DNA from 2 places in the Pseudoalteromonas sp. S2893 genome. Region 1 is predicted to be linked to the other one. Evidence: predicted binding sites of a transcription regulator. Region 1 holds the regulator's gene; the other holds the start of a gene.
The links. Region 1 encodes sigma-54, which starts transcription at its own class of promoters, with help from an activator protein. Its sites were predicted from a motif close to GTTGGCACGNNNNTNGNNT; they were not measured.

Region 1 (16,801 bases):
CGGGGCTTACGCGTATTGTAGACAGTTTTATTTACCAAATAGGTAATGATGAACAAGTACTGCATTATTTTGAACACAGCGACATAAGCCACTTTAGAGAAGGCTTTATTATGCATATGTGTATGCTAGTTGATGGCCCATGCAAGTACAAAGGTGACTCTATGGTAGATATTCATACTGGGATGCACATAACTGAGAAAGATTTTAACCATGTGGTGGACTTACTTATAAATGCGATGGAAGAGCAAAATATTAGCCATAGCATACAAAATGAGATCCTATCTAGGATGGCACCGCTGCGTAGTAAAATAATAAGTATTTAGGTAACATCTGTAAATTATTTTCTCGTAGCAGTGAACCTTACTTTTGTAATAGTGTCCACTTAGTATTATTTCCTATAAACAATAATTGGCGCGCACAGCTTGTATGTCTTACCTATTTATATCCCGCAAAAATGTACACGCAAAGTACTATAAAAAAATAATCAAAAAGCTGAGTATGGATTGCCAACTGCATGTTATGGGGGCGCCAAAGCTTTCAGCTATACACTATTTAAGTAAAGCGTTTAAAGTTGATTTTAACGATGTTATTAATGCACAACTAAAACGTAAACGCGCCCGTAATAACCTTTGGAACAATGCTTTAGTATCGGCGGTTTACAAAGTGGGGCTGCGCTTTTTTGAGCGTTTGCGTTACGCAAAATATTTAGCTTTATTAACTGAAGTTAACCCTGATGTAATGGTGATATGGAACGGTAATAAACTGCCTAATACTACCGTTGCTATGGCTGCCAAGGCACTGGGTATTAAGCAATTTTATTATGAAAATGGTTTGCTTCCGGGTACCACCAGTTTAGACCCTCAAGGGATTAACTTTAATGCGTCGCTAAGTCGAGATCCTAATTTTTATTTAAATTTTAATGCAAATAATGCCTTAAACTTTGATGCACCGGCGCTTGTCCCACGAGAAAACCATAAAAAACGCTGTGATTTTGCAGCTGAAAATATACCTGAACGCTACATATTTGTGCCTTTTCAAGTGCCTCACGATACGCAATTAGCGAGCTTTTCGCCATGGATTGACTCAATGGAAATGCTATACGATGAAGTTGTTAGCGCAGTGAAAGCATTGAACGACCCTAGTTTAAAGGTCGTTTTTAAAGAACACCCGTCGTGGCACAAGCATTACACCCATTTATACGATAAAGACCCAATTGCACTTTTTGCAAACGGCAATAAAACCTGTGAACTTATTGAATGCGCAGAAGCGGTGATCACTATCAACTCTACGGTCGGTTTAGAAGCACTGTTACTAAATAAGCGGGTAATTACTGTAGGGCAGGCTTGTTATAATATAGAAGGCTTAGTTAAGCATGCAGATACTCGTGAGGGCTTAGCTGCCCAAGTAGCAGATGTAGCTCAAGGGTGGCAGTTTAATCCGCAACTACGCGATAAATTTTTTTGCTATTTAAAGCATGTGTATAGTGTGCCGGGCGTTTGGAAACACGCCGAAGAAGAGCATATCAAAGCAATTGAGTTACGTTTTAAAGGGGCGGATAAATTTGCACAATATAGCAACAGTGTGCCCAACGAACTTATTTAACCGCGTATTGTATATCAACATGTTGTGATTTAGCTGTAAGGACAATTTTTACAGCCATTTTTACAGCATGTTCCTCGCTTTAGAAAAAACCATTTACTAAACACCATGTAGCCATTTTGCATGGTGTAGTCTAGCCCTTCAATTAAATTGTCATTACCTCTAAATTTTTTAGCAAACTCAATTTGTGCTTTGATTGGCTGAGTATAAATATGGGCTAAATAAGCGTTTATTTTATTAAGCGTACATTGCGGGCATAAACAGCTTGTTGCTGACTCTTCAAGCGGTAAAATAGCAGGTAATTGGTTACACCAACATGCGTTTATATCGTTTACATTACAACTAAGCGCAGTGTGGCATTGTGAGCAGTTTAATCTCGTCATTTTAAGTCTTATCAGCAGTAGAGCAGCAAGAATAACAAATATTATGAATATACAAAAAGCATTGGCCGAATTTATTACCTTTGGTGAGCAAAGAGATGATGCTATTAGCGTGATTATTTCTACCCCAGCAGAGGAAAGTGCTCCCGGTTATACACTCACAAAGCCGGTATTGATTGACGTGCTAACACGTTGTGTAAACCACGAAATAGAGATAGATGATTTAGAGTTATGGGCAAATGTGGTTGAATCGCGAGATGATATAAATTGCGCCGAACACGAAGGGGTTATTTTTGCGCTCAGTAATAGCGAGCAAATGGGAGAGCTTGATAGCCAAAAGCTTGAACAATTACTGGCATTATTGAAGGACTAGATATTTAGGCTGACTCTTATTTTAGATGCCAACTTACTGCGGTTATATGTAACGAATAAATAAAAAAGCCGTATTTAAATTAAATGCGGCTTAGTATTTTTTACCACTGACAATTAATTTACTTATGATATCCCAAGCACGTTTCTACTTCGTTTTTAGAGCCTAATATTACCGCCACACGCTGGTGGATTGCATCGGGTTGAATATCCATAATACGCTCAGTACCCGTAGAAGCGATGCCACCTGCTTGCTCAACTAGCATAGCCATGGGGTTGGCTTCGTACAGTAAACGTAGTTTATTAGGTTTGTTTGCATCTTTGGTGTCGGTTGGGTAGGTAAATAAACCACCACGGCTAAGTACACGGTGCACATCGCCAACCATAGCGGCAATCCAGCGCATGTTAAAGTTTTTAGCACGTGGGCCGGTATCGCCAGCGAGTAAGTCATTAATATAGTTTTGCATTACTGGCTGCCAATGACGCTGGTTTGACGCATTAATGGCAAATTCGTTTGTATCAGCAGGGATAGTGGCAAAGTCTTGTGTTAGTAAAAAGCTACCTTGGGTTTTATCTAGCGTAAACATGCGCGTGCCTTTACCTGTCGTAAGTGCAAGCATAGTTGATGGGCCGTAAAGCACGTAACCTGCAGCAACTTGTTTGTGGCCTGGCTGCATAAATATACTTTGATCGGCGGCATCTGAGCCTTCTGGGGCTTCCATAATTGAAAATATAGTACCCACTAACGAGTTAATGTCAGTATTTGATGAGCCATCAAGCGGGTCAAACGCCACAATGTATTTAGCGTCTTGGTTGCCAGCTACTGTGTAATCTTCTTCTTCTGAGGCGATGGCTTTAACTGACCCAGACTCCAGTAAAATATCTTTTAAAAGCTGATTAGATAATACATCGAGCTTTTTTTGGGTTTCCCCTTGAATGTTTTCATCAAGCGTTGAGCCTAATACGCCAGAAAGCGCACCTTGGCCAACACGAAACGAAATTTCTTTACATGCTGCTAAAATGGTTCTAATTAACGATAAAAGTTCTCTAGGACAACCGTCTTCTAGTAATACTGGTGGGAGTCTACGCATTCTATTTTCCTGATAACGTGTACTAGCTAATCTAAATGTGAGAGAGATTAACTTAGTGCGCTGAATTTCGTCTTAAATACCTGTATTGTTTAAATAGCACTGTAATAATGGTGCCACCTAATCGTACTTAAAACGCCAATAACAAAGATAAGATTATGAAAAAAATACCACTAATAAGTTACATATTCTTTACTGTGCTGTGCTCTATGATAACCCAAGCGCACGCAGCAATTAAGCCTATAGATGAATTTACTGCGCAAATGAATCACTTTCCTGGGTACTTTTCGTTTTACTACGATACTCAAAACGGCAAAGTGTTTTTAAAAGTAGATAAATTAGAGCAGCAATTTTTGCTTCAGCAAAGCTTACCCTATGGAGTTGGCTCTAACGATATAGGCTTAGATAGAGGCCAACTTGGTAACACGCATTTAGTTCAGTTTGAGCGTTTTGGCGATAAAGTAATGTTGCGCGCGCTAAATACATATTATCGCGCTAATACCACTAACAAAGCTGAGCAGCAAAGTATCAAAGAGGCCTTTGCATCCAGTATTTTAGCGGGCTTTAAAGTGGTAGCGCAAAGCGAAAAAACGCTCCTGATTGATTACACACCTTATTTATTAAGCGATGTACACGGGGTAAGCCGTACGCTTGCAACGCGCAAGCAAGGCAGCTTTAGCCTTGATGAATCACGCAGCGCTGTATATATGAATCGCTCAAAAGCGTTTGTAAAAAACACCGAGCTTGAAGCAGTATTAACGTTTAAGGGCACTAAACCAGGTAAATTTGTGCGCCAAGTAAGCGCCGATGCATACGCACTTACTGTACATATGCACCACTCACTTATTAAATTACCTGATGATAAATACACGCCACGTAAATTTGACCCGCAATCAGGGTATTGGAGCATTGAGCACAAAGACTATGCAGCCCCCCTTGGTGAATCTATGTTTGTGCGCTATATACCGCGTCATCGCTTAGCTAAAAAAGATCCAAGTTTACCGATTAGTGAACCCGTAGAGCCCATTACTTACTACCTAGATCCTGGCGTTCCTGAGCCGGTTAAAAGCGCGTTACTTGAAGGCGGTAAGTGGTGGAATGATGCCTTTAGCGCAGCAGGCTATAAAAACGCATTTAAAGTCAAAGTATTGCCGAGCAATGCTGATCCTATGGATATTCGCTATAACGTTATTCAGTGGGTACACCGTGCTACACGCGGATGGTCTTACGGAAGCTCTGTTATAGACCCTCGTACCGGCGAAATACTCAAAGGGCATGTAACACTTGGCTCATTGCGTGTACGCCAAGATATTTTAATTGCAGAAGCCCTCGGTGCGCCTTATTTAAAAGGTAACGAGGTGGCTAAAAATTTACAGGCAATGGCACTTGATAGGATTCGCCAGTTAAGTGCACACGAAATTGGCCATACGCTGGGCATTGCACATAACTTTGCAGCCTCGGTGGGGGATAGAGCGTCAGTTATGGATTACCCGCACCCACTACTTGGCTTTAACGAGCAAGGCGAGCTTGATGTAACCCGCGGCTATGCAAGCGGTATGGGCGTATGGGATACCCAAGTTATTAAATATGGTTACAGCGACTTTACTCATCAAGATGAAAGTGCTGAGCTTGCAGCAATATTAAAAGAGAACAAAACGAAGGGCCTTGAGTTTATATCTGATAGCGACGCACGCGCAAAGGGCGGGGCACACCCTACAGCGCACTTATGGGATAACGGTACTAACCCAACGCAAGAGTTACTTAGAGTGCTTGATGTACGTAAAAAAGCGCTTTCGCAATTTGGTATTAACAACATTAAAACGGGCGATGCACTCTCGCAGTTAGAAGAAAAACTCGTGCCGCTTTATTTATTTCATCGCTATCAAGTAGAGGCTGCAGTTAAGCTAATTGCGGGGGTTAACTACGAATACGAAACACGTAACAACTCACCTGCTAAGGGCGCACAAGTGGTTGCAAAAGCGCAGCAGCAAGCGGCGCTTAGTGCTGTTTTAACAACATTAAAACCGGCTAATTTAATTTTGCCTGAGTCGGTGTTAGCGCTTATTCCGCCAAAAGCGTATGGCGAGTCTAAATCGCGTGAAAGCATAACAGGGCGTACGGGTTTAACACTTGATGCGATGGCCTTGCCAGAAGTAGCTGCGCAGCATAGTTTATCGTTATTATTAAACCCACAGCGTTTAAATCGTTTAGCTCAACAACAAGTACGTAATTATAATTTTTACAGCTTAGATGAGCTGCTAGAGCAGCTTTACAGCCAGGTGTTTAATGTGTCATCACCTAATACAATGAAAGGCAAAATCACCCAGCGGGTGCAATTTTTAACTGCAAAAAATATGGCTGATTTAGTCACTAGTGACAAGGTAAGCCCAGAGGTGCAGGCGCAGTTACGTTTCTACTTGGTAAAATTAAGCAAAGAGTACAATCAAAACTCAATGTTAAGTAATACCAGTGTAGGAGAAAGTGCGTTTAAACAGTATTTAGCAGAGCAAATAAAACAGTTTTTAAAAGTAGGTAAGTGGCCTGAAAACTTCAGTGGTTTACCAATGCCACCGGGCTCACCAATTTAATTATATGTTTTAGTGTGTAGTGGCTACTTAACCTCAGTTCAGGTTGTTAAATAAGTAGCCACGTTGCGGTGCCTAAAAAGGCAAAAATACCGACAATATCAGTCACCGTTGTAAGTACAACACTACCGGCAAGTGCAGGGTCTATATTCATTTTTTTCAATAAAATAGGAATACATGCGCCAGCAACACCAGCCACTACGAGGTTCATAAACATTGCAAATGCGAGCACGCCGCCAAGCATAAAATCCCATTGCCAAAGCGCAATTACACTGGCTATAAGTATTGACCAAATAACCCCGTTTAATGCGCCTATCGCCAGCTCTTTAGCCATTAAAAATCGTTGGTTAGTTTGGTTAATATGGCCCACGGCAATACCGCGAATAACCAGAGTTAAAGATTGGCTACCTGCTACACCACCCATTGAGGGCACAATGCCATTGAGTACAGCTAAAATAGGTAATATATCTAAGGTGCTTTCAAAAAAGCTGGCCACAAAGGCGGCAGCTAAGGCTGTGAGTAAATTAACGCCAAGCCATACTGAGCGTTTTTTCGAGCTTTTTAAAACAGGTGCAAAGGTGTCTTCTTCATCATCAAGACCGGCAAGGCTTAATAAGCTGTGCTCTGCATCTTCACGAATAACATCAACAATATCATCAATGGTGACACGCCCAAGCAAGTGGGCGTTATCATCGACTACAGGGGCCGATATCCAGTTATGGCGCTCAAATAACTGAGCAACTTCACTTTCATCCATCGAAATAGGGATAGACTCACAGTCTTCATCCATTAAATCTTGAACAATTTTTTCAGGCGGATTAGTTAACAGTGTACTAAGTGATAATGCACCTAAAAAACAGTTATGTTTATCAACAACGTATAAATCATCGGTGCCCTCTGGCAGCTCACCGCGTAGCCTAATATAACGCAGCACAACATCAAGTGTAACGTCTGGGCGAATGGTCACCGTATCGGTGTTCATTAGCGCGCCTGCTGAGCGCTCTTGGTAAGATAAAGCTTGTGTAGCGCGTTCGCGGTCTTGCGTATCCATAGCGCTAACCACATCTTTGTACACGGTATCAGGTAGGCTACGTAGGACTTCACCTAAATCATCGTGGCCCATATCCTCAGTGGCCGCGGCAATATGCTCAGGTTCCATTTGTGCAATGATACCTAAACGTACATCTTCAGAGAGCTCTTCTAGCACATCCCCTTGCACATCTGGGTCAACCAGTTGCCAAAGCATGCGTCTAATTTTATGCGGAGAGGATTCAAGCAGCAATGCTGTATCACAAGGTGCTGTTTTTGCTAGCATGCGTCTTACTTGAACAAATTGCCCACTATTAAGTGATTTAGTCACTTGTTTTAATTGCTGTAGTGGATAGTCTTGTTCAAACGCTTCTGGCATTGGCATCCTAAATATTTTTGTGTAATGGAAAGGTGTTTAGTAAGTGGTGTTGCCCACTGTCATTTTCTTTATTTTTTGTGCTAAACCCAATGCTGGGACTAAATTAGTGTTTAAAATTAAGTAACCAAATTTAGCAGGGGCATGGCTTTATTACTCTAAATTAAAGCATTAAATTAGGCGAGTCGGAATACCCTAACTTACTAAATCTTTATAGTCTGGCCTGATAAGTCTTTAACTTATAAGGCTATGGTGCTTTAAATTATTCTTGTTCGTTAAATCGTTGTGCAATTAATTGCCCAACCGCATGCAAAGCTTGCTCTGAATCAGGGCCTTCACAGACTACTTTAACTTCTTTACCTTTACTGCTTTCAAGTAGCATTAAAGCTAATACGCTGTCGCCTGCGGCTTCTTTATCATCTTGGTGTAAGGTGATTTTAGCATCAAACTGCACAGCTAATTGCGCAAGGACCGTTGCCGCTCTGGCGTGTAAGCCTAATTTATTTTTTATTAAAAATGTGTCTTCACAGCGCATAAATTACTATACCTAAACTGAACAGGTTATTATTTTAAGGTTACTTTTCTTGCTCACGATGACGAATTTTGACATTCGGATGCGTCATAGCAAAGCTCTCACCAATGGCTTGCGCTAAATAAACCGAGCGGTGTTGACCACCAGTACAGCCTATTGCAATAGTGAGGTAACTACGGTTATTACGCTCTAAGTGTGGCAACCAAGTTTGTACAAAGGTTTGAATTTGCCAAGTGAATTTTTGCACTATGCTGTGATTTGCCAAAAAATCTTTTACTGGTTGATCAAGGCCCGTAAGCGGTTTAAGTTCAGGCTCCCAGTGGGGGTTTGGCAAAAAGCGAGCATCAAAAACATAATCAGCTTCTTTAGGTATGCCGTGTTTAAAGCCAAACGATTCAAACGTTACAATAAGTTGCTTATCTTTTTTACCCAGTATTTTTTCGCGAATTGACTCTGCTAATTGGTGCACACTTAAATCGGTGGTATCAAGCATAAAGTCAGCGCGCGTTACGAGTACATCAAGCAGTTCTTTTTCTTTTTTTATTGCTAAATCAAGCGGCAGTGAATCGATGGATAAAGGGTGTAATCTGCGTGTTTCTGAAAAACGTTTGATCAGTGTTTGATCATCACTATCTAAATAAAACAGTGTGGGTTTAGCAAAGTCAGGAAGGTACTCGAGAATATCGTTAAATTCGTCTTGTTCTTTGGGGATATTACGAACATCTATACTAACGGCTATTTTGTCATAGTTATCTGAAACACTTCGCACTAAAGAGGGCAGTAGGTTGACCGGAATATTATCTACGCAATAATAGCCTAAATCTTCAACCACGCGTAAAGCAACCGACTTACCTGAACCAGAACGGCCGCTTATGATAATTAACTCCATTTATAGCCCTTAGTATTTACTACGATTGATCAACAATTACTTGATACAGCTCTGCATCGGTTTTAGCACTACGCAGCTGTTTACAAAATTCTTTGTTGCTCAGTTTATCAGCTATGGTTGCCAGAGTCTTTAGGTGCTGTTGGTTATCGCCATCTGGTACGATGAGTGCAACAAAAATATCAACAGGGCAGTTATCAATAGCGTCAAAGTTAACAGGCGTGTCGCTAACAAGTACTAAAGCCAGCGGCTCTTCTACGCCACCCATTCTGCCATGAGGAATGGCGATCCCCCGGCCAATACCAGTACTGCCTAGCTTTTCTCTGCTTGCCAGCGCATTAAGAATATCTTGTTGTGGTAAGTAGGGGAGCTTTTCATGAGCAAGCTCACTGATAAACTCTAAAATTCTTTTTTTACTACTAAAAAGGACCGCAGCTTTGCTGCAGTCCTGGCATACTAATGTACTTAATTTCATAATATTAGTGTCTAGCAAGCTTCTCTTTATGTTTTATGACTTGACGATCGAGCTTGTCAATCAACGAGTCTATAGCGGCATACATATCTTGGTGCTCTGTTGAGGCAAATAAATCTGCGCCACTTACATGAATAGTCGCTTCTGCTTTTTGGTTGAGTTTTTCTACATCGAGAATGACATGCACATTGCTAATATGATCTGAGTGCCTTTCTAGCTTTGCAAATTTATTATTTACATAGTCTCTAAGTGAATCAGTTACTTCTACGTGACGACCAGTTAGGTTTAGTTGCATAAGCATTTCCTCTTTGTTTTTTACGTCTTATATCAAACTCTTTCTCTGATTTGACGGTGGAATAGCTAGCGATTCACGGTATTTTGCTATTGTGCGTCTAGCTACTTTAATTCCTTGCTCTGCCAATATATCCGCAATTTTACTATCACTCAATGGTTTAGCTGAGTTTTCCGCGGCAATTAGCTTTTTAATTAGGGCACGTATTGCGGTTGATGAACACTCTCCGCCGTTTTCAGTGCTTACGTGGCTTGAGAAAAAATACTTAAGCTCAAAAATACCACGTGGCGTATGCATATATTTTTGCGTAGTAACACGCGAAATTGTCGATTCATGCATTTCTACCATTTCAGCAACATCGTTTAAAACCATTGGCTTCATGGCTTCTGGGCCATGTTCAAAAAATGCCTGTTGCTGTTTTACAATACAGTTAGTTACCTTAAGTAGCGTGTCGTTTCTGCTTTCAAGGCTTTTTATAAACCATTTAGCTTCTTGTAAGTGAGAGCGAATAAACTGGCTATCACCACTTGATTTTACGGTACGAGACATAGCCGCGTACTGACTATTTACGCGTATTTTTGGCATGCTATCTGGATTTAGCTCTACCACCCAGCGGCCTTTTATTTTTTTAACCGACACATCCGGTATTACATACTCAGACTCTTCCCTTACTATTGTATCTGCAGGTTTTGGGTTGAGGGTATGTATTAGGGTCATGACCTCTTTAAGCTCGTCTTCTTTAAGCTTAGTCTTTTTCATTAATGTACGATAGTCGCGTGCCGCTAATAGATCAATGTGATCGGTTAAGATCATTTTAGTTTGTTCTATAAAAGGGGTGTCTTTATCAAACTGGTTTAGCTGAATACACAAGCACTCTTGTAAACTGCGCGCGGCTATACCTACAGGGTCAAATAACTGAATACGCTTTAAAACGGCTTCTATTTCGTCAAGTTCAACTTCAACTTCGTCATCGTTTTCTTGGTTAAAGCTTTCTAAAATTTCTTCGCAACTTAGCGTTAAAATACCCGAGTCATCTACAGCTTCTACAATGGCAATAGCAATGGCTTCGTCAGTTGGGCTAAAAGGAGTAAGCTGAAGCTGCCACATTAAATACTCATGTAGCGTTTCAGTAGAGGCACCTTGATAAATAGACTCATCTTCTGGCATTGGGCCTGAGGATGCAGCAGGGGCTGCGCTCATGTACTCATCCCAAGTTACATCCATTGCCATATCATCGCTAATGGTGTCTTTATTTAAAGCTTCGCCACTGTCTTGCTCGTACTCGCTGGTTGTATCGTCAGCCGATGCGCTTACGGTTACATCATCCGTATCTGCTTTTTGTTCATTTTTTCCAGCCGACTCTTCCGTGTAATCTTGCTCTTCTACTTCTAATAGCGGGTTGCTATCAAGTGCTTCTTGTATTTCTTGCTGGAGATCCAATGTACTGAGCTGCAGCAAGCGAATCGCTTGTTGCAATTGTGGAGTCATTGTAAGTTGCTGGCCCATGCGCAGCTGTAATGATTGCCTCATGTATCTCTAACAATCCTTTTATGTTGTTATAATTAATATTAGCAGATGCTTGTAGGTGTGGCTTAAATGTTACAGCCTAAATTGCTCGCCTAAATAAACATCGCGTACAGTTTTGTCATTTAATACGTGTTCTGGGGTGCCAGATGCAATTAGCTCCCCATGAGAAACAATGTAGGCTTTTTCACAAACATCAAGGGTTTCTCTTACATTGTGATCGGTAATTAATACGCCAATGCCACGGTTTTTAAGATGTTCTATTATTTTCTTTATATCTAACACTGAAATCGGATCAACACCAGCAAAAGGCTCATCCAATAAAATAAATTTAGGGTTCGCTGCCAGTGCTCTGGCAATTTCTACACGGCGGCGTTCACCACCAGAAAGCGCCATACCTTGGCTATCGCGAATATGCTGAATACTAAATTCATCAAGTAAGTTGTTAAGCGTTTCTTCTCGCGCGGCTTTATTGAGCTCTTTACGCGTTTCTAAAATCGCCATTAAGTTTTGATAAACTGTCAGCTTTCTAAATATTGATGACTCTTGCGGCAAATAGCCAATGCCTAAGCGGGCGCGGCTGTGCATAGGTAATAACGTAATGTCGTTATCATCAATAGAAATTTTGCCTTTGTCGCTAGGTACTAACCCTACAATCATATAAAAGGTGGTGGTTTTACCTGCGCCATTAGGGCCCAATAAGCCAACAATGCTGCCGGCTTCTACCTCAAGGCCTACATTTTTTACAACTTGGCGGCCTTTATAGCTTTTTGCTAATAGTTCTGCTTTTAAGGTGCTCATGGTTGACCTTCGTTACCTGTTTTTTCTTTAATTTTTGCTTCAACAGGCACTAAAATTGTGTGGACACGATCCGTAGAGTTTTCGTCTTTTTCTGCGCTAATAAGCTGCTGCTGCATATCGTAGGTAATACTTTTAGCATTAATTTTTTGACCGGCTTGTGCGACTTCAGCATCGCCAACAAGCGTTAAAAATCGCTTTGCTACGTCGTAACGTACTTCGTTTGCACTGGCACTCATTACAGTACCATCGTCTTGTTTTTCTTCGAAGTAGGCTGGGCTGCCAGTGGCAATAAGGAGTTGTTTGTTATCCCCTAAGTCTTCACGTTTATGTACTTCGAGTCGGTCGGCTGTAATTTTGCGATTACCATGCACAATTTCGACGTTCTTTTCAAAAATACCTACGTTTTCTTTAAGTTGGCCTTCTTGACGGTCTGCACTAATAGAAATTTGATTTGCTGGCGGTTGAGCAGCAGGCTCAGCAGCAGAGGCGCTAAATGCAAGCATTAGCGATGGGATAATAAGTATTTTAGTGAGTTTATTGGTCATAATATATTGTTCGCGTATGGTTAATTAGTTTTATTACTTCGGTTTTTAAATCGGCTTCAAGGCCTTTCCCGACAATTTTTAAATTAGGCCCAGTGACAACCACTGGTTGCTCAGAGCGCATTGTTAGCGCTTTAATGTCGACTTCGATGTTATCGGCATTGATGTTATCTATCATGGCATTATCAACTAAATTTTTAGCAACCACGTTGCCTTCTAAAATAAGTTGTTTATCTTCGTAAAGCGTTGCTTCGTCTGCATTTATTCGCCATGTTTGCTTTTCGTTATACAAGGTGAAAATAGGTTTTTCAAAAAATGTAAAACCAAGCTGTTGGTACAGCTCCATTTTAGCCGCAGTGACTTTATGGCTTATTTTACCTTGCTCGTCATAGGCTGTTTGCTTAAGCTCTATAGCGGTGTAATCGGGCTTTGCAATTACTTCAGGTTCTTGCTCTGGCGCTACATTGGTTTGGGTAAAATAAGGGTACCAAAGCCAAACCATACAGCCGATGAATAACGCACTGAGTATAACGCGTGCTGCATTCATGAACTGGTGCCTTGTGTTGTAAGCGCTATGCCGTTCTCTAGCATAAGTAAGTCTGTGAGCTCTCTAACGGCGCCAAAGCCGCCAGGCATTTGCGTAGTGTAATGCGATAAGCGCTTAATTACTGGGTGCGCATCGTTTACTGCAACGGCAAAGCCAACGCGCTCCATTACTGGCATGTCAGGGCCATCGTCGCCAATATAAGCTATTTGTTCATCAGTTAACTTTAAAGTGTTTTTGAGTTCTTGATAAGCAATAAGTTTGTCTTCTTGGCCTTGATAAATGTGCTGCACAGTTAAGCTGCTCATGCGAGTTTGTACTATTTCTGAGTGACGCCCCGTAATGACCGCAACTTCAAAACCGCTATTAATTAGCGCTTTAATGCCAAAACCATCTTTTGTATTAAATGCTTTTAATTCTTCGCCTTGGTTGCCGAGGTAAATTCGGCCATCAGAAAATACACCATCAATATCGCATATGAGTAGTTTTACTTTTTTGGCGCGTGCTTTGGCATCATCGCTTAGCGGTTGATAGAGATCTTCAAATTGCATTTATAATACTCCTGCTTTTAAGAGGTCTTGCATATTTAAGGCGCCTATTGGCTGGTTTTTATCATTGACCACAATTAAACCATTAATACGTTTGTTTTCCATTATGTTTAGGGCTTCAGCTGCAAGTATATCGGCCGTGGCAGTTGTGCATGATTTGGTCATAACCTGGCTAATAGCGGTGCTATGTATATCAACTCTTTGCTCTAAAATACGGCGTAAGTCACCGTCGGTAAAAAGGCCGGCAAGCTGTTGATTGTTATCTACAATAGCGGTCATACCCAGCCCTTTGGCTGACATTTCTATTAACGCGTCTTTAATTGTTTGCGTTACACCTATAATAGGGGTGTTTGTGCCGCTGTGCATTACATCTTTTAAAGTGAGCAACAATCGCTTACCTAAACTGCCGCCAGGGTGAGAGAGTGCAAAGTCATCGGCGGTAAAGCCGCGGGCTTCTAAAAGCGCAACCGCCATTGCATCACCCATTGCTAAAGTAGCTGTGGTGCTTGCTGTAGGCGCTAAACCTAATAAACACGCTTCTTGTTCTACTTTTATGCATACGTGCACATCGGCAAGTGTAGCCATAGTAGAAAGCGGGTTACCCGTCATAGATATTATTTTTGCACCAAGGCGTTTAAGCACCGGAATAATATTAAGTACTTCGCTGGTTTCGCCCGAGTTTGATATAAGCATAACCACGTCATTTTTGGTTATCATGCCTAAATCACCATGGCTTGCTTCGCCAGGGTGAACAAAAAAAGCAGGGCTGCCTGTACTTGCAAGGGTAGCAGCAATTTTATTACCAATATGGCCTGATTTACCCATGCCAATAACAATAATGCGGCCTTGGCAATCAAACATGAGCTGACACGCACTATGAAAGTTTTCGTCAACGTATTGTGTAATATCAGCAAGCGCTTGGCGTTCAATGTTTAATACGCGTAAACCTTGCTCTATAAAATTTAGTTGTGCCATTGTTACCCTACTTGACTAAAAATATAACCTTGGTACGCCAAAAATGCGATGAGTAATAGGCCACCTTCTACTCTATTGATACGCTGAGAACCTCTAAAGTTCAATGACATAATAATAAGCGCAAGGGTAGCACCTAACATAATAAGTATGTCGCGGTTTGCAAGTGACGGGTCAACCACTGATGGGTTAATAATACCTGCAAGCGGTAATACCGCTAAAATATTAAATATATTTGAGCCCACAATATTACCTAGGGCTAAATCATCTTCGTTTTTAAGTACACCCGCTACAGAAGCTGCAAGTTCAGGCAAGCTTGTGCCAATAGCGATAATGGTTAAGCCAATTACTAAGTCGCTTAAACCAAAGTATTTAGCAATATCGACTGCTGAACCAACTAAAAAGTGTGAGCTAACAGGCAATAAAACCATGCCAACAATTAGCCATAAAACGGCTTTTTTAGTTGGTACATCGTTAGGAACCTCATCGCAGGCTTCTGAAACAAAAGGGTCATCTTGATTTTTTGCGCGCAAAGAAACCACAATCAAGCCACCAATAAACACAGCAAATGCAACTAGCAACGCCAACCCTTCGGTAAGTGAGAAGTAGTTGTCTGAAAATACATACCACGTAGCCAAGGATACCAGCATAACAAGCGGCATTTCGCGTTTTAAAGTGCTTGATGACACACTCAAAGGGCGTAGCAGCGCAGTAATACCTAACACAAGTAATATGTTTGTTATATTTGAACCTACCGCGTTACCAACCGCTGTGTCGGTTTTATTTGCCAAAGCAGCCGAGGCCGATACCATCATTTCAGGGGCCGAAGACCCCATAGCAACAACCGTTAAGCCAACAATTAAAGTAGGGACTCCAAAGTTTTTAGCAAGCGCTGCCGCACCGTATACAAATCGGTCGGCGCTCCACACAAGTGCAGCAAAACCAAGAATTAAAATAACAAACGAGGTAACCATTATGTTAAGCCAGATGTTCAAAATACAGATGGCGCGAATAGTAACAAAAGCCAACATGAAAGTATAAGCAAAAGAGCAGGGTCTACTATTGCAGTGCGTGAATTTTATGCGCTTAAGCAAAGGTTAAGGCAATTTACTTCAGCCTTAGAGCGCTTTTTGTAGGCGTATTACAAAATCTTACGAATTGTTTTTTCCATCTTGGCTAAAAAACCCTTAAAATAGGAGTACGAGTGAACATTGTTACGGAGAGCGACTTGTCGCAATCAATAGTAGAAGTCAAGGATGTTAGCTTTTCGCGAGGCGATAGAACCATATATAAAAATATGAGTTTTAGTGTTCCTAAAGGTAAGATAACAGCGATTATGGGGCCAAGCGGAATTGGCAAAACCACAATGCTACGCTTAATTGGTGGGCAGCTTAAGCCTGACGCCGGCGATATTTTATTCGAAGGTGGCAGTATTCCTAGTATGTCGCGCAAAGAGTTATATGCGGCACGAACCAAAATGAGCATGCTGTTTCAAAGCGGTGCGTTATTTACTGATATGTCGGTATTTGACAACATTGCATTTCCTCTGCGAGAGCACACCAAGTTAAGTGAAGCGTTAATTAAACTAGTCGTATTAATGAAACTGCAAGCGGTGGGTTTACGCGGTGCTAAAGATTTAATGCCTTCTGAGCTTTCTGGCGGTATGGCCAGACGAGCAGCACTTGCACGTGCTATTGCACTGGACCCAGAACTTATTATGTATGATGAGCCTTTTGCCGGCCAAGACCCAATATCTATGGGTGTATTGGTAAAGCTTATTAAGTCGTTAAATGAAGTGCTAGGTTTATCATCCCTTATTGTAACCCACGATGTAACGGAGGTAATGAGTATTGCCGATCACGTTATTATTATTGCCGATCAAGGCGTAATAGGGGCAGGGACACCGGATGAAATGCGTAATCATGAATCTCCATTAGTACAGCAGTTTTTAAAAGGATTATCGGATGGGCCTGTGCCATTTCATTATCCTGCACAAACGTATGCTGATGAGCTGTTAGGAGAAAACGCTTAATGTTGGATTTATTTCAAAAGTTAGGTCATAAAACGCTGGGGCGTTTTGCTGCTTTAGGGCGCTCTGCCAACATGCTTTTTAATGCATTGTGGAATGTACCTAACTTTAAAAAAGGCACACCGCTGTTAGTGCGCCAACTTTATATGGTTGGTTCGCAATCATTATTAATTATTATGGTGTCGGGTTTGTTTATTGGTATGGTGCTTGCGCTGCAAGGTTATACCGTATTA
Region 2 (16,801 bases), on a different contig from region 1:
GAGTCATCTACTTGATACGGTATGTGCTGGCTGCCTACATCGTCTGTTAATAAATTAAGGTAAGCTTCAAGCTCTTTTTCACTTGCGTTAGGCGCTTGCGTGGCGGTCATTGTGTTGTAGTAATGCTGTGCAAATTTGTTTAAGTCCAGTGCCTTTTCAGCATTAACCGAAAAGGCACTCACTAATAGCAAAGCTAATGTAAATAGTCGTTTCATCACTTCTTCCTTGTAATTAAAAGTATTGATTTATTTATAGGTACACTATATTCACATGTTCAAAAATAAAACAAACATTTTTAAGTTAATAAACCTACATTTTGCTTTTTACTCTATTGGTTGCCACGCTGTTGGCTGGATCGTCGGGCCAAAAATGCTTGGGATAACGTCCTTTCATTTCTTTTTGTACATCGCGATAACTACTAGCCCAAAAGTGCGCAAGATCTTGCGTAAGCTGTAATGAACGCTTACCTGGCGAGAGTAATTCCATAAGCAGAGGCAGTTTGCCATTTGCAAGCATTGGCGTACTTGTTAAACCATACACTTCTTGCATGCGCACGCTAAGTTTTGCGGGGCCATCTAGCTGGTAATTAATTTTTATATTTGAGCCACTCGGTACCGTTAACCTAAGCGGTAACAGTGTTTTTAGGGCTGTTTGCTGTGTCCAGTCAAAACAATTTTGCAGTGCTTCAAAGTAGTTAAACTTTTTAAGCTGCTCCAGCGTTTTTATATCCTGTAAATATACGCCTAACCAATCATCAGCTGTTTCGATAAGTTGCTGCTCGCTTATTGCCGGGAACGTATCTGGCATAAACTGACTGGCTAAACTCATGCGTATTAATAATTGCTGCGCATCGGGTTGTTCATTAAATAATGCAAAGCCGTGTTTGGTAAATAAATTAAGCCACGCTTTGGCGCGCTCGGTTTTATCAAGCTTTTGCTTACTTGGTTGGCTTGTAAGCGTAATAGCGCCGAGCTTTACTTCGTCTTGATGGATAAAGCGCGCGGTTTTTTCATCAAACTCACAGCGGGTAAGCGTAGTAAACAAATGCGGTAAGTAATCTTGTAGCTCAAATGGGCTAATTGCGGTGGCTGCAAAAATACGCGTGCCTTTATGGCCGCCCATGCTTGCAATAGCAAGGTAGTCATCGTTATGCCAGTAATCGGTGTTTAAATCAGCGCCCGCACCATTGGCAAGTAAGTAGCCATTGCCGCGTTTTTTTGCAATGCGATCGGGGTAAGCTAATGCCACCAGCAAACCTAAATACTCGGTGTTTAGCTCACTGTTACTGTCGGTTACTTTTAAACGGCTTTGCCAGTATTTTAACTGCTGTTTAAATACTGGGTGTGGCCTTTGCTGTTGGCTATGTAGCGCCAAGCTTAGCTCGTTGGCGCTGTTTATTCGGCTCTCAAGCAGCGCCACTAAATAAAGTGCTAAACGGTAAATACCAGGGAGTTCTGCCTCAAGCGCTTGCGCTTTTAAAAGCATATGCGCTAAGCGAATATCCGCCCCAAAACCCAGCATGTTGCTGCCCAATTTAGTGAGCTTACCTTTGGAGTCGATAGCCTCAAGCATGGTTAGTAAGTTTGCCGCTTGCGTACATTGCTGCGCTGTTGGCGTATCAAGTAAGGTGAGTTCGCTAATACTTGCGCCCCACTGTTTTGCCTCCAGCATAAGTTGGCTTATGTCTGATGTGAGTATTTCTGGGCTATCGTGGCTATTACGTCGCTCAAATGTTTGCTTTGAGCCAAGCCTGTAAACAACCCCTGGCTCTATTCGCCCTGCACGCCCCGCTCGCTGTACAGCAGAGGAGCGCGATATACTTTGTGTTGTAAGCTCAGTTACGCCTGTTTTCAAGTTATAGCTCGCCGCGCGGCGTTTGCCGCTATCAATAACAATGCGAATGCCTTCAATGGTTAAACTGGTTTCGGCTACATTGGTGGTAAGCACTATTTTGCGCATACCTTTAGGCGCAGGGGCAATCGCCGCTTGCTGATTGGCTTTATCTTGCTCGCCAAATAACGTGGCAACTAGGCAGTTACTTGGTAAATCATTAAGGGCCTGTTGTACGCGTACTATTTCAAATTGCCCAGGCAAAAAGACTAATGCACTACCGCTTTGCTCATTGAGTGCTTGCTTAACGATATTAGGAATAGCATCTAACCAGCGGCTCTCATCTTTTATTGGTATATATACTTCGTCAATGGGGTAACTACGCCCGCTTGATTGTATAACCGGGCAATCAAAAAACTGCGTATAGCGCTCGGTATCAAGGGTGGCCGACATAAGTAGTATGGTTAAATCGTCGCGCAGCGCACTTTGGGTCTCTAAAGCAAAGGCCAGTGAAGTGTCGGCCGCAATTGAACGTTCATGAAATTCATCAAATATCAGTAAATCTATATCGCTTAATTCGGGGTCGTTTTGTAGCATGCGGGTAAGCATACCCTCAGTGACTATTTCAAGGCGCGTATTACTACTTACTTTACTCTCGCCGCGTACTCGCAAACCAACACTCTGCCCCACTTTTTCGTTTTGGCACTGTGCTAAGTAATTGGCAATATTACGTGCTGCTAAGCGGCGCGGCTCAAGCATTACAATACGTTTAAAATGGTCGTCGCGCATAAGCTGTAGCGGCAACCAGGTTGATTTACCCGCACCAGGCGGTGCTTGTAATAACGTTATGGGGTTACTTTGTAATGTAGTTAGAAGTTGTTGATATATGTTTTGAACCGGCAGCACTGCTATTTACCCAAAATTGCTTTGTGCGCATTGTAACAAAAACCAAAAATAAACGCGCCGCAAAAGCAGATGAGTTTACGCGTATCCATAATCAGAAATAATTACAGACCGCTCTGTACATTTTTTAAGAACATACGCGTTGCAATAAAAGTAACGCCTCGCTTAAATATATAAATTAATGATTATAAACACAAAATAAAAATTTGACTGGTTGGTACACGCTTTGCTCCTTTTATACTGAACGTTAATTAAAGCTAAGTAAGGAGATACTTATGAATAGCGATCGTATGAAAGGTAATTGGAACGAACTTAAAGGTAAGGCTCAACAAAAATGGGGCGATCTTACTGACGACGATTTAGACAAAATTGAAGGTAGCCGTACAGAGCTAGTAGGTAAAATCCAGCAGCAGTATGGTAAATCTAAAGAAGAAGCAGAGCGCGAAGTAGACGAGTTTGAAAAAACTCACTAATCGCTAACTTCTAAAAAAACCGCCATTTGGCGGTTTTTTTGTTTACTAGTAACGACCTAAATTAAATTGAATAAAGCTTTCCTTAAATAATTTAAAAATATTTGTTTAAATTACGGCTTTGACACTATCTATTTTACGGTGTATCCATAATGACTTAACGAAAAATATTGTTCCTATTTTTTATCTTTAGTTATATTCTTTTATAGGTAATATTGCAATCGCGATGGAATAAGTGCGGTTAACTATTAATTTAAAGGAACTTATATGAATAACAATGCTGTAGTGTCAGCTTTAACTGGTGTGACGGATTTATTTGGTGGCTTTTCTCTTCAAAGAGGAGACAATGACAAAAAACAAATCTGGGAAGGAAAAAGTCACATAGCTAATCACTCTTTTGTATCCGAATTACAAATACTGCTTAATAAATTAGGAACATATAAATCAAAAATTGATGGTGATTTTGGCTTAAAAACTACACACGCATTAAAGTTATTCCAATGGAACGCAAAATCGGCCCCGTATCGATTAAAAAATTTAAGGGTTATTAATCAACTGCCCACCTTTAAGGGAAGTACCTCTGGGCAAACTGACAAAGCTACTCGTCGAGAGCTTAATATCTGGGCCGCTAGCAATTTTCGATGTACAGGTGACTTGCTAAGGTTAAGAGAAGCAACTTTTACTAATATAGAGCTCAATCCTAACTTCAAATTAATTGCAAACCAAAATGTATTGAAAGGTGAATTTGTAGTTTCAGCAACTTTAATTACTGAGATAAAAGCAATGAACATTGAAGCAAAAAAACTAGGTTTAAAATTGGTTTTAAACCAGACAGTAAGGCAGCTTGGAGTTTCTCCAAATGGCGCTGTAGTAACGCCAGCAAAACGCAGCCAACATTATATTGGGCATGCTTTAGATTTAAATATTGTTGATGGCTCTAATTGGAACAACTCAACAGCTTTTAAAACTAAAAGTGCTACGTCTTCAGCCATTAAATTTATTGATGCAATGAAAAAAAGAGGGCTTAGATGGGGAGGCGATTTTACCAGGATGGATTCTCCTCACTTCGATAAGCAGCTATCGGCTTCAACATTCGACTATGAAGCTAAGCACTTTTTTAACCAATCATCAATTTCAAACAATCAGATGATTCCACTTTCTATATAGGATACTAAAATGAAAAAAATCCTATTAGGGTGCTTTGCTTTTAGCCTAATGGGCTGCACTGGGGTAGTAACAGCTGAACAAACATCTTCAGAAAAACAGTTATGCGATGACTATAATAATGATAAAGCTATTATTATTATAGGCAGTACACCATTTGAAGATTCTGAGTGGTACGCAGATTGGTCCTCTATCCTCAACAGCTTTGTTGCCACAAACAGTGAGTCTTTTCATGTTTATAGAGCTAACCAGTTTACACATGCAGACTTAAAAAACTACTCAGTATTATTTAGTAAAAAATCTAAGCAGAACTACCTACTTGAGGAAGTTATTGAGCCGCAATCTTATGAATATGTTCTTCTAGAATATACACAAGCCAATATACCTAAACATATTAGTGCGTTTAAACCGAACCAGGTCAATACAAATTTAGTGAACAAAATATGTAATTTATGAGTTTGAAAAGACATAGACTTACGAATAAAAAAACCGCCATTTGGCGGTTTTTTTGTTTAACGGCTAAAAAAGGACGTTATTTACGCTTTTAATTGATTACCTATAGGCAGTTGCCTAATGCGTTTACCACAAGCGGCAAAAATAGCGTTACACAATGCAGGGGCGTAAACCGGTGTTGCGGGCTCGCCTACACCTGCTGGTGGTGCATCGCTTTGTATTATTTCTACTTCTACCTCTAGTGGTGAATCGCTCATACGCGGTACGCGATAATCATGAAAGTTACTTTGCTGTACTCGGCCTTTATCAAAAGTAATACCGTCGCTAATTGCGGTTGTAATACCGTAAATAGAGCCACCTTGCGTTTGATTTTTTACGGTATCGGTGTTTACAACCGTACCCGCATCAATAGCGACCCACGATTTAATCACGTTTAAATCACCAGCATCCGATACCTCTACCTCAACCACAGTAGCCACATACGTTAAAAAGCTGCGGTGCGCAGCAATGCCTAACCCGCGACCTTTTGGCAGCTTTCGGCCCCATTTACTTATCTCAGCCACTTTTTCAATAACATGGCGTAATTTACCAATATCTAATGGGTAAAGATCTTTATCGGCGCCATAGTTATCGTACGAGGCATTTTGCTCGGTTACATCTAAAATGCGATCAGGGCCTATGGTTTCAAGTAAATAGTCTTTTTGGTCGCGCCCTGCTTTGTGCGCAGCTTCAGCTATAAATGACTGAATAGCAAAAGCATGAAAAATATTTGATACCGAACGCATCCAGCCCACTCTTGTTTTAGCGGGTGCTTCGCCGTTTTCTAGCTTTAAGTTAGGTGAGTTTATAGGGTTATCCGTAAAGCCTAAGCGCAGCTCAAAACCTGCAGGCGACGTTGCGCCTTCTTGAAAGGTCGACATAATTGGTGAAAACGCCGTACGATGTAAGTAAGCCTCGATATTACCTTTTTCATCTAGTGACGCTTCAATATGTTGAGCCGATACCGCATGATAAAAACTGTGCTGAATATCATCCTCTCGCGTCCATTGTACGCGAATAGGTTGCCCTACTTTCATTGAAATGTAGGCGGCCTCTGCTGAAAAATCAGGTTTTGATTTACGCCCAAACCCGCCACCTAACATGGTTACATGCACGTTAATTTGGCTCTCATCCATACCAAGTAGTGCGGCTACGGTTTTCATATCGGCTTGCGGATTTTGCGTTGCTGCCCATATATCAACGCGGTCTTTATGATACATCGCCGTGGCGCAAGGTGGTTCCATTGGTGCTTGAGCTAAGTGCGGCGCATAGTAGTCAGCTACTAACTTATTGCTCGATTTAGCCAATAAGCTGGCTGCATCGCCTTTTTCGCGTACATGCGTTTGCGGCTCATTAACGGTTTGTAATAAGGACTTTTTAAAGCTCTCTGAATTATAATCGCCGTTTTTACCATCATCCCACACCACCTTTAGTGCTTTACGCGCCTGCCATGCAGCCCAGGTATTTTTAGCAACAATAGCAATGCCGCCTTTTGGCTGAAATTGCGGCGCGCCTTTTGGTACAGGCATTTCAATAACATCAACTACGCCATTAATTGCTTTAGCGGCGCTGGCATCAAACGATTTAAGCACGCCACCTACTACCGGCGGGCGCTCAATCATAGCCACCAGCGCTTTTGGCTCGCGAACATCAGCAGCAAATGTGGCTTTACCGGTTACTAAATCGGTTAAATCTATGTGCGCCATACCGGTATTTATATAGCGCCATTCTTTACGTGTTTTAAGTGTTAACTTGTCTGGCTCTGGCGGGGTAGTACCAAGCGCGAGGTCGATTAAGTCTTTATAGGCAAGCGTTTTACCCGAGCTGTGGGTAACTACGTGCTGATTAGCTGTACAGGTTTGCGGCTCAACTTTCCAATATTTAGCGGCTGCGTGCTGCATCATATAACGTACACTTGCGCCCATTTCGCGTAGGCGCTGCATGTTGTAGCGAATACTGCGCGAGCCATCGGTATTTTGATCCCCATATTTAGGGTCGCCCTTACCTTGAATAACCACGACTTTATCCCACGCGGCTTCCATTTCGTCTGCCACAATTTGGGCAATGGCGGTACGAATTTGTTGGCCCATTTCAGAGCGGTGACAGGTTATTTCAACCATGCCATCGGGGCGCAGCGCTATAAATAAGTTGGCACGTTTTGCTTGCTCAGACGGTTGTTCTAACACGCCTGCAAACGCTTTTGGTGCACTGCCTACAAAATAAGTGCCTAATACTAATGCGCCTATTGCGCTGGTTTTTAAAAATTGGCGGCGGTTTAGGTCAAAGTATGTATTGTCGTTTTTCATACCTCTTCCCCTTGTTCATTGGGGTCAAAATATTCAACCCCCGCCATGGTTTTAGCCGCCGACTTAATCGCTTTATGAATACGTGGGTATGTACCACAACGACAAATATTGCCCGACATATTACTCACTATTTCATCATCAGTTGGGTTGGGGTTAGCTGCTAATAAGCTTGCCGCTTGCATTATTTGCCCGCACTGACAAAACCCACATTGCGGCACTTTATGCTCAACCCAGGCTTTTTGCACGGGGTGGTCGCCTTGCTCGCTTAACCCTTCAATAGAGGTAATAGCACGCCCTGCCACAGCCGATACCGGTAATATGCACGAGCGCTGCGCTACGCCATCAATATGTATGGTGCACGCACCACATTGCGCCATACCACAGCCAAACTTAGGTCCGGTTAAATTTAATTCATCTCGAAGATACCAAAGCACCGGCGTTGACGGATCGCCTGTAAACTCATGTTTATTACCATTAACGGTAAGCGTGATCATATTTAACTCCTTGGCAAAGCGCTTTAAAGGAATGCCTTGTTGCGCGAGAACGGTTTGAATAATTGCTACTTTTTTAGCCTACCACTTAGGATTGGTTTATTGAAATTTTTATCGGTAAGTGGCTTTAATAAGCTTTGGTAGGTCACTAAACGCAAAAACCGCCCTGTGGCGGTTTTGCTTTATAATAAACGAAGAAAATGAATCTAACTAAATATATTTTTAGCTTACTTGGTCCTCTAATTTAAAATTAGTTTTATCATTTTTTTCCAATCTTTTAAATTTTCGATAGTCTGATAAGATATATTTATATAAAGCGTGTGTTGCTGCTATTTCTTCTACAACCCTAGAGTTAATTTCTCCATATTTACCTGTTTCATATAAATTCCAAACACTTTTTCCTGACGCAAAATTCTTATTGGGAATATACTTTCTGAGTAAATCATTTTTTACTTTTGGGTATAAGTATTCATTCGAATTGTTAAAACAGGCAATAGCCAACTGAGATAAGTCTATTACCCTAAAATGACTTTGAAATTTAAATGCTTCAGCATTACTTAATATCTGATACCTTTTAAATAATTCAATCAAAATTGGAACATCTGATGAAGATATACCGATACCGCAAAGCAAAGGCGAAACCCTTTTTTGATGCGCATTGTGAACAACTAATAAAGCTTTTTTCAGCAACTCATATATAGTTACGAGCAACTCTCTTTCATCTTTAAAATCCCACAACCAAAAAGATTCCGTTTTTTTTAAAACTTCACCTTCACTTATCTGAAAATCATTTTCAGGATTAGCAACTAAAAATGAGCCTCCTAACAATTTACATTTTTTGTCCCAAGGGTTGTAGCATAGCCCAGTTTTTACTCGACTAGACTCTGGGACATAAAATTCTAAATCAAAAAAAACTATTCGACATTTATTAACTTTGAGTTTCATTTGCTTCGACAAGTTATTATTCCTTTATTTAATTATCAAATTGATTAATATTATTTTTTATTGCCATGACGGATAGTGTGTATATTTCTTATAAATTAAAAGAAGTGAGCTTATATCCTTATTACATTCATTTTGCAGTTATTTCCAGCGTATTTATATAAATTTCTTTAAATCGCACCATAAATACATTTACTGTTTTGCTCATTTAGAAGGTAAGTAATTTCTTCTTTGCCATTTTGTTTTTCTTTCTTTGATGGCTTATAATTAAGTTTGATATCGGTATTTGATACAAACGATAACTCATGGGTATAGTTTGCACATTTAGGTGTGGGGTCATTAATTAACCCATTTCCAACCTCAAGTATTTTAGCTACAAGCTCAGAAAACCGTTCATTTATCGTCCACACATTACCAGAGAGTTTTTTTCCTGATAAGAATGAACTTCTTCTATATTACTGCGGCATTCTGTTCTGTAGCAAAATAAAAAATCATCATGATGTTCTATACATAGGAAAAATTCTCTTCTTTTGAATTGTTCGTAATCATTTAGTAATAAATATAGCGCGCAGTTACGTTGAAATTCGAATCCTAATAAAGCATCTATTCCAGAGTTCACTGCTTTTGTACTTGCGTTCAAAACTTCATCTTTAAAATATGTTTTTTAGATACACTCTAAATTATGTATATATCGCAACATTTTATTAGATTTATTATAGGCATTACCACAACCAAAACGACTTTAGTTACATCACCTTATAATTACATTTGCAAAAATTATGCAAACAATCAATTACCTAAATTAAAAACAAGCTTTGTTTGCACTAAAATAGCTCAATATAGTTTTATTCGTCACAATCTCCCTAAATAGCTTTATAAAAAAACGAGCCAAATTAGGCTCGTTTTTCTTTTACTGATAGCTGACAGCTAAAAACTGACCGCTGCTCTTTTACTCTGGCTCATACCCCAAATTAGGCGACAGCCACCTTTCAGCCTCTTCGAGCGTCATATTAGTTCGCTTGGCGTAATCTTCTACCTGATCCTTTTGCACAGCGGCTACGGCGTAATATTTTGCCTCTGGGTGTGAGAAATACCAGCCCGAAACCGCAGCCCCTGGCCACATGGCGTATGAGCTGGTGAGCTGCATGCCAATGCGTTTTTCGGTATCGAGTAACTGCCAAATTTTCTTTTTCTCGGTGTGCTCTGGGCACGCTGGGTAACCCGGTGCAGGGCGAATACCTTGGTAGTTTTCGCGAATTAGCTCATCGTTACTTAAGTTTTCATCGGCTGCGTAACCCCAATACTCTTTGCGCACTTGTTCGTGCAAGTATTCTGCAAACGCTTCTGCGAGCCTGTCGGCAACCGCTTTTACCATTATTTTATTGTAGTCGTCTTGCTTGGCATCGAACGCGTCGGCTAGGTCGTCTTCTTCTAAACCGCCCGTTACTGCAAACGCGCCAAAGTAATCAGGTTTGCCTTTTGGCGCAATGTAGTCGGCTAAACAATAGTTAGCAAAGTCGTTTTTTTCGGTTTGCTGGCGTAAATGGCATGAGGTAGTTAACAGCTCTTTGCGGGTTTCGTCGGTGTAAATTTCTATGTCATCACCCACGCGGTTTGCAGGGAATAAACCAATTACACCTAAAGGTTGCAAAGCACCTGACTTTTCAAGGTCGTCGAGCATGTCGTTAGCGTCTTTAAATAAGCTGCGTGCTTGCTCGCCAACAACTTCATCGTCCATTATGCGCGGGTATTTACCAGCGATTGACCACGTCATAAAGTACGGGGTCCAATCTATGTATTTACGTAAAGTCGCAATTGATACATTTTTAAATTCGGTCACGCCCAGCTTTTTAGGCACCGGTGGCGTGTAGTTATCCCAATCAAGCTTGGCTGCGTTATCGCGGGCACGCTGTATGGTAACTGGTTTTGAACGTGGCTTTTTGCGCGCTTGTTGCTCGCGTACTTTTTCGTACTCGGCTTTAGTTTTTTCTAAAAAGGCCGGTTTTAGCTCTTTAGATAATAAGCTTGATACCACGCCCACCGCACGGCTGGCGTTATTTACATACACTACGCCTTTGTCGTACTGCGGCTCAATTTTAACGGCAGTATGCGCTTTAGAGGTCGTAGCGCCGCCAATCATAAGTGGTAATTCAAAACCTCGGCGGGTCATTTCTTTGGCTACGTGTACCATTTCATCAAGCGATGGGGTAATTAAACCCGAAAGGCCGATTATGTCGGCTTTTTCGTCAATCGCGGTTTGCAGTATTTTTTCGGCAGGTACCATTACGCCTAAGTCGATTACTTCGTAGTTATTACATTGCAGTACTACGCCTACAATGTTTTTACCTATGTCGTGCACGTCGCCTTTTACGGTGGCCATAACCACTTTACCGTTAGTGGCACCTTCTTCTTTTTCAGCTTCTATGTATGGGTCTAGGTAGGCCACTGCGCGTTTCATTACACGGGCCGATTTAACAACTTGCGGTAAAAACATTTTACCTGCGCCAAATAAATCCCCTACCACGTTCATGCCATCCATTAATGGCCCTTCAATTACGTGAATAGGTTTATCGGCAGCTGCGCGGCATTCTTCGGTATCTTCATCTATAAATGTGGTAATGCCTTTAACAAGGGCGTGCTCTAGGCGTTTTTCAACAGGCCATGTGCGCCATTCTAAATCTTCTACGCGTTCGGCTTGTGCCATACCCGAAAACTTAGGGGCTATTTCTACAAGGCGCTCACCTGCACCGGGGTCGGTGTTAAGGATTACATCTTCTACGGCTTTACGAAGTTCCTCGGGGATGTCGTCGTAAACCGCAAGTTGCCCTGCGTTTACAATACCCATATCCATACCCGCTTTTATCGCATGGTATAAAAACACTGAGTGAATGGCTTCGCGTACGGGGTTATTACCTCTAAACGAAAACGAGACATTAGACACCCCGCCCGACACTTTACAGTGCGGTAAGTTTTGCTTAATGCGGCGTGTGCCTTCAATAAATTCTACGGCGTAGTTGTCGTGCTCTTCTATACCGGTGGCTACGGCAAATATATTGGGGTCGAATATTATATCTTCCGGCGGAAAACCAATCTCTTCGACTAATATTTTGTAGCTGCGCTCACAGATTTCGTATTTGCGGTCTGCGGTGTCGGCTTGGCCGTCGGTATCAAACGCCATTACAACAGCGGCAGCGCCGAAACGTTTAATAATTTTAGCTTGGCGTTTAAACGGCTCCTCCCCTTCTTTAAGCGATATTGAATTAACAATAGCCTTGCCTTGAATACATTTAAGGCCTGCTTCTATTACTTCCCATTTAGAGGAGTCGACCATAATAGGCACTTTAGAAATATCGGGCTCTGAGGCAATTAAGTTTAAAAACTTAACCATGGCCGCTTTTGAGTCCAACATGGCTTCGTCCATGTTTATATCAATAACTTGGGCGCCGTTTTCTACTTGCTCGCGAGCAACGGTAAGCGCTGCTTCATAGTCTTCTTCCATGATTAAGCGTTTAAACATGGCAGAGCCGGTTACGTTGGTACGCTCGCCAACATTGGTAAATACTGCAATTTGCTGGGTCATGTTGGCTCCTAGTTTAAGTTACAGGCTTCAAGCCCTGATAAACGCATACGAACATCAAGCTCTGGCAACGCGCGAGGTTTAACGCCTTCAAGCCCTTTGGCAAACGCACGAATATGCGCAGGCGTGGTGCCGCAGCAACCACCAACAATATTTATAAAGCCCGATTTTCCCCAGTCTATAATCTCTTTCGCCATGTCCTCTGCTTCTAGGTCGTACTCACCAAATTCGTTAGGTAAACCGGCATTTGGGTGTACTGAGGTAAATGTTTCGCATACGCGCGAAAGTTCCTCTACGTATTGGCGAAGTAAATCTGGCCCTAGAGCGCAGTTAAGGCCTATAGAAAGCGGCTTAATATGGCGAATAGAGTTATAAAATGCTTCGGTGGTTTGCCCCGAAAGCGTACGCCCAGAGGCATCGGTAATTGTGCCCGAGATCATTACGGGTAATGTGCGCCCTGCTTGCTCAAATGCTTCTTCTACTGCGAATGAGGCCGCTTTTGCATTTAGCGTGTCGAAAATGGTTTCGATAAGTATTAAATCGGCGCCGCCTTCCATTAGTGCAAGGGTAGACTCAACATACGCAGTAACCAGCTTATCAAAGGTAATATTACGATAGCCTGGGTCGTTTACATCTGGCGAAATTGAGCAGGTTTTAGAGGTTGGCCCTAAAACACCCGCTACATAGCGGGGTTTTTCTGGGTTTTTGGCGGTGAACTCGTCACATATTGCGCGTGCGAGTTTTGCCGACTCTAGGTTTACTTCACGGCTTATGCTTGCCATGTCGTAATCTTCCATCGAAATAGTGGTTGAGTTAAAGGTATTGGTTTCAATAATGTCTGCACCGGCGGCTAAAAAGCTGCGGTGTATATTGGTTATTAACTCAGGTTTTGTAAGGCTTAATAAATCGTTATTGCCTTTAATTAGTTCGTGCCAGTCTTTAAAGCGCTCGCCTCGGTAGTCTTCTTCTTCAAGCTTGTGAGTTTGGATCATGGTGCCCATGGCGCCATCTAAAATTAAAATACGCTCTTTTAATGCAGCGCTTAATTCGCTGTGTTTATTATTGTTTTGCACGTTATTCTGCATAGTTGTTAGTCCTCACATCTTGGCTAACTAAATTAATATCATAAGGGGTCGTTTGGTACACGTAGTAATTTAACCAGTTCGAAAACAGCAAAAAAGCATGGCTTTGCCACGTTTTTGACGGCTTTTTGCTTGCGTCGTTATCTGGAAAATAGTTTTCGGGTTTTGGCGCATCAGGGCTTTTTTGTAAATCGCGCTCGTACTCTGCTTTTAATGTGTCGGCATCGTATTCTGGGTGGCCGGTTATAAACACTTGGCTGCCCGACTTATTTTTCATTAAGTAAGCGCCTACTTTTTCAGAGCCTGCCAATACCACTATATCGTCGCAGGCATTTATTTTATTTATATCAATGTGGCCATAACGTGAGTGCGGCACTAAAAAGGTATCGTCAAAGCCACGAGTAAGTGCTCCGTGATCAAAGTAACACTGGTGAGTAAACACACCACAAAGTTTATCTTCTTTTAAATCGCGTTTTAAATTGTAACGGTGATACAGTGCCGCATGCGCCGCCCAGCACGAAAACAGCGTAGAGGTAACGTGCTGCTCTGCCCAATCAATAATCACTTTTAGCTCATCCCAGTAGGCTACATCGTCGTATTCAAGGTGTGCTAGTGGCGCGCCGGTAACAATTAACGCATCGTAGTTATTGTCTTTCACTTCTGAAAAATAACGGTAAAAGGTATCTAGGTGCTCTTCTGAGTTGCTACTGCTGCGGTGCGTATCTAGGCGTAATAGCTCTACATTTACTTGCAAAGGAGAATTGGCAAGCAAACGAATAAACTGCACTTCGGTTTCTACTTTATTAGGCATTAAATTTAAAATAGCCAAACGCATAGGACGAATTTCTTGCGTTTTTGCGCGACTTTTTGGCATTACAAACACGTTTTCTTCACGTAAACGGGCAATAGCCGGTAGCTCGTCTTTCACTGTAATTGGCATATTTTTTACTCCTACTCATAAAAACCGAGAATTTATACGCTCTCATTATGAACAGTATGCTAAAAATATCAACCTCTAGATGTATAGATGTCTAAATGAAATTTATTCATGATTTTATACTTTATCAACCTGCAGCCATTAGCGCTTTAAAACCCGCCATTCGTTGACTGTTTCACCTGTGAGCCACTACAATACAACATTGAAATTTTTATTATTATTTGAAGGCTTTCCTCCATGGTTTTACCTGATAAGTTTATATTCTCGATGAGTCGAGTATCTAAAGTTGTGCCACCTAAGCGCACAATTTTAAAAGATATTTCGTTGCACTTTTTCCCTGGCGCTAAAATTGGTGTGCTAGGTTTAAATGGTGCTGGTAAATCTACATTACTTCGCATTATGGCCGGTGTTGACCAAGACTTTGAAGGTGAAGCCCGCCCTCAACCTGGTACTAAAATTGGTTACTTACCGCAAGAGCCAGTACTGGATGAAAGCAAAACAGTACGCGAAATAGTTGAAGAAGCTGTTGGCGAAGTAAAACATGCCCTTAATCGCCTTGACGAAGTGTACAACGAGTACGCAATGGAAGACGCTGACTTTGACGCCCTAGCAAAAGAGCAAGGTGAGCTTGAAGCAATCATTCAAGCGCACGATGGCCACAACATCGATAACGTTTTAGAGCGCGCTGCTGATGCACTTCGTTTACCTGAATGGGATGCTAAAATTGAGCACCTTTCAGGTGGTGAGCGCCGCCGTGTTGCTATTTGTCGTTTATTACTCGAAAAACCAGATATGCTTATTCTCGATGAGCCTACTAACCACTTAGATGCTGAGTCGGTTGCTTGGCTTGAGCGCTTCTTACATGATTACGAAGGCACTGTTGTGGCGGTAACGCATGACCGTTACTTCCTTGATAATGTAGCTGGCTGGATACTAGAGCTTGACCGTGGTGAAGGTATTCCGTGGGAAGGTAACTATTCTTCTTGGCTTGAGCAAAAAGATGCGCGCTTACAACAAGAGCAAAAATCTGAAAAAGCACGTCAAAAATCAATTGCTCAAGAACTTGAGTGGGTACGTTCAAACCCTAAAGGTCGCCAAGCTAAGTCTAAAGCGCGTATGGCGCAGTTTAGTGAGCTACAGCAGTCTGATTACCAAAAGCGTAACGAAACTAACGAGCTATTTATTCCACCTGGTCCGCGTTTAGGCGACCAAGTGCTTGAAGTTAATAACTTACGTAAGAGTTTTGGCGATCGCGTATTAATCGACGATTTAAGCTTTAGTATGCCAAAAGGCGCGATTGTGGGCATTATCGGTGCCAATGGCGCGGGTAAATCAACCCTATTTAAAATGCTAAGCGGCGAAGAGCAACCAGATAGCGGCAGCATTAGCGTAGGTGAAACTGTAGAGCTTGCAACGGTTGATCAGTTCCGTGGCAATATGGACGAAAGCAAAACTGTATTTGAAGAAATATCTGACGGACAAGACGTACTAAAAATTGGTAACTTTGAGTTCCCAAGCCGTGCATACGTTAGCCGCTTTAACTTTAAAGGTAACGATCAGCAAAAGTTTGTAAAAGACTTATCAGGTGGTGAGCGCAACCGTTTACACCTTGCTAAGCTTTTAAAAGCGGGTGGTAACGTAGTACTACTGGATGAGCCAACCAATGACCTTGATGTTGAAACACTTCGCGCCCTTGAGAACGCTATTTTAGAGTTCCCAGGGTGTGTAATGTGTATATCGCATGACCGTTGGTTCCTCGACCGTATTGCAACACACATTTTAGATTACCGCGACGAAGGCCAAATTAACTTCTTCGATGGTAACTACACTGAATACGAAGAGTGGCTTAAAAAGACCTTAGGCGCAGAAGCTGCACAACCTAAGCGTATTAAGTATAAAAAAATTGGTTAATTGTTAACTGATATAACAAACCCTGCATTTATGCGGGGTTTTTTTATGCCATTTTTTATCGCTATGGGTTATTTCCCGCTATGCTTGATTTAAATATTACAATAAAGGCAACTCGTTTTATGGAAAATCGACGTCAGTTCTCGCGTATTCTTTTTTCAACCGCGGCGCAATTAGAATTTGCAGGAGAGAGCTACCCATGCAAATTACTCGATGTATCTTTACATGGCGCACTCATTACTAAATGCGCGGCATTTAGTGGCACAAAAAATAGCGAAGCCACCTTGCGCTTTACCTTGCCACAAAGCGATATAGAAATAAAAATGGAGGTGTTTATTTGCCACATAGAAGATAAACACATCGGCCTTAATTGCCACCATATAGATATAAACAGCATTACCTATTTAAAACGGTTAGTTGAACTTAATTTAGCCGATGAAAAATTACTTCATCGCGAGCTTGCTTCATTGATTGAATAACGGCAATAGACTCCCTTAGTTAAGTTTATTACCATAGCGCAAACTTTATTATTGATACGGTTATGCGCCTAAACCCTCACTTACCTTTGGTCTATCACAGTAATTATTCGTTTAGCTTTGACCCTAAGCACCGATTTGTAATGAGTAAATTTGCTCATTTATATGAGCAGGTTAAAGGTTTAGGCATTGCAGGTAATAATTTAGTAGAGCCTATTTTGGG

Region 2: CWC04_RS18560 (CsbD family protein) is a predicted target of sigma-54. The motif match lies at 2,947-2,965, and genes of this name have one in related genera.

Annotation. Positions count from the first base shown of each region.
Region 1 covers NZ_PNCY01000010.1:145,392-162,192, reverse strand. The annotation lists gene CWC04_RS06365 (group I truncated hemoglobin) at 1-323, shown strand, start outside; gene CWC04_RS06360 (capsular polysaccharide export protein, LipB/KpsS family) at 499-1,602, shown strand; gene CWC04_RS06355 (DUF5522 domain-containing protein) at 1,632-1,982, opposite strand; gene CWC04_RS06350 (hypothetical protein) at 2,026-2,352, shown strand; gene CWC04_RS06345 (class 1 fructose-bisphosphatase) at 2,471-3,439, opposite strand; gene CWC04_RS06340 (zinc-dependent metalloprotease) at 3,595-6,024, shown strand; gene mgtE (magnesium transporter) at 6,071-7,429, opposite strand; gene CWC04_RS06330 (HPr family phosphocarrier protein) at 7,689-7,961, opposite strand; gene rapZ (RNase adapter RapZ) at 8,002-8,847, opposite strand; gene CWC04_RS06320 (PTS sugar transporter subunit IIA) at 8,867-9,319, opposite strand; gene hpf (ribosome hibernation promoting factor) at 9,324-9,611, opposite strand; gene CWC04_RS06310 (RNA polymerase factor sigma-54) at 9,639-11,138, opposite strand; gene lptB (LPS export ABC transporter ATP-binding protein) at 11,208-11,933, opposite strand; gene lptA (lipopolysaccharide transport periplasmic protein LptA) at 11,930-12,478, opposite strand; gene lptC (LPS export ABC transporter periplasmic protein LptC) at 12,468-13,022, opposite strand; gene kdsC (3-deoxy-manno-octulosonate-8-phosphatase KdsC) at 13,019-13,570, opposite strand; gene CWC04_RS06285 (KpsF/GutQ family sugar-phosphate isomerase) at 13,571-14,542, opposite strand; gene CWC04_RS06280 (calcium/sodium antiporter) at 14,545-15,513, opposite strand; gene CWC04_RS06275 (ATP-binding cassette domain-containing protein) at 15,768-16,571, shown strand; gene mlaE (lipid asymmetry maintenance ABC transporter permease subunit MlaE) at 16,571-16,801, shown strand, end outside.
Region 2 covers NZ_PNCY01000058.1:17,995-34,795, reverse strand. The annotation lists gene CWC04_RS18570 (nuclear transport factor 2 family protein) at 1-215, opposite strand, end outside; gene hrpB (ATP-dependent helicase HrpB) at 310-2,736, opposite strand; gene CWC04_RS18560 (CsbD family protein) at 3,009-3,206, shown strand; gene CWC04_RS18555 (M15 family metallopeptidase) at 3,471-4,370, shown strand; gene CWC04_RS18550 (hypothetical protein) at 4,380-4,823, shown strand; gene CWC04_RS18545 (xanthine dehydrogenase family protein molybdopterin-binding subunit) at 4,904-7,165, opposite strand; gene CWC04_RS18540 ((2Fe-2S)-binding protein) at 7,162-7,659, opposite strand; gene CWC04_RS18535 (hypothetical protein) at 7,879-8,613, opposite strand; gene CWC04_RS18530 (hypothetical protein) at 8,769-9,008, opposite strand; gene metH (methionine synthase) at 9,548-12,178, opposite strand; gene CWC04_RS18520 (homocysteine S-methyltransferase family protein) at 12,187-13,260, opposite strand; gene metA (homoserine O-acetyltransferase MetA) at 13,250-14,197, opposite strand; gene ettA (energy-dependent translational throttle protein EttA) at 14,432-16,105, shown strand; gene CWC04_RS18505 (PilZ domain-containing protein) at 16,225-16,581, shown strand; gene CWC04_RS18500 (histone deacetylase family protein) at 16,644-16,801, shown strand, end outside.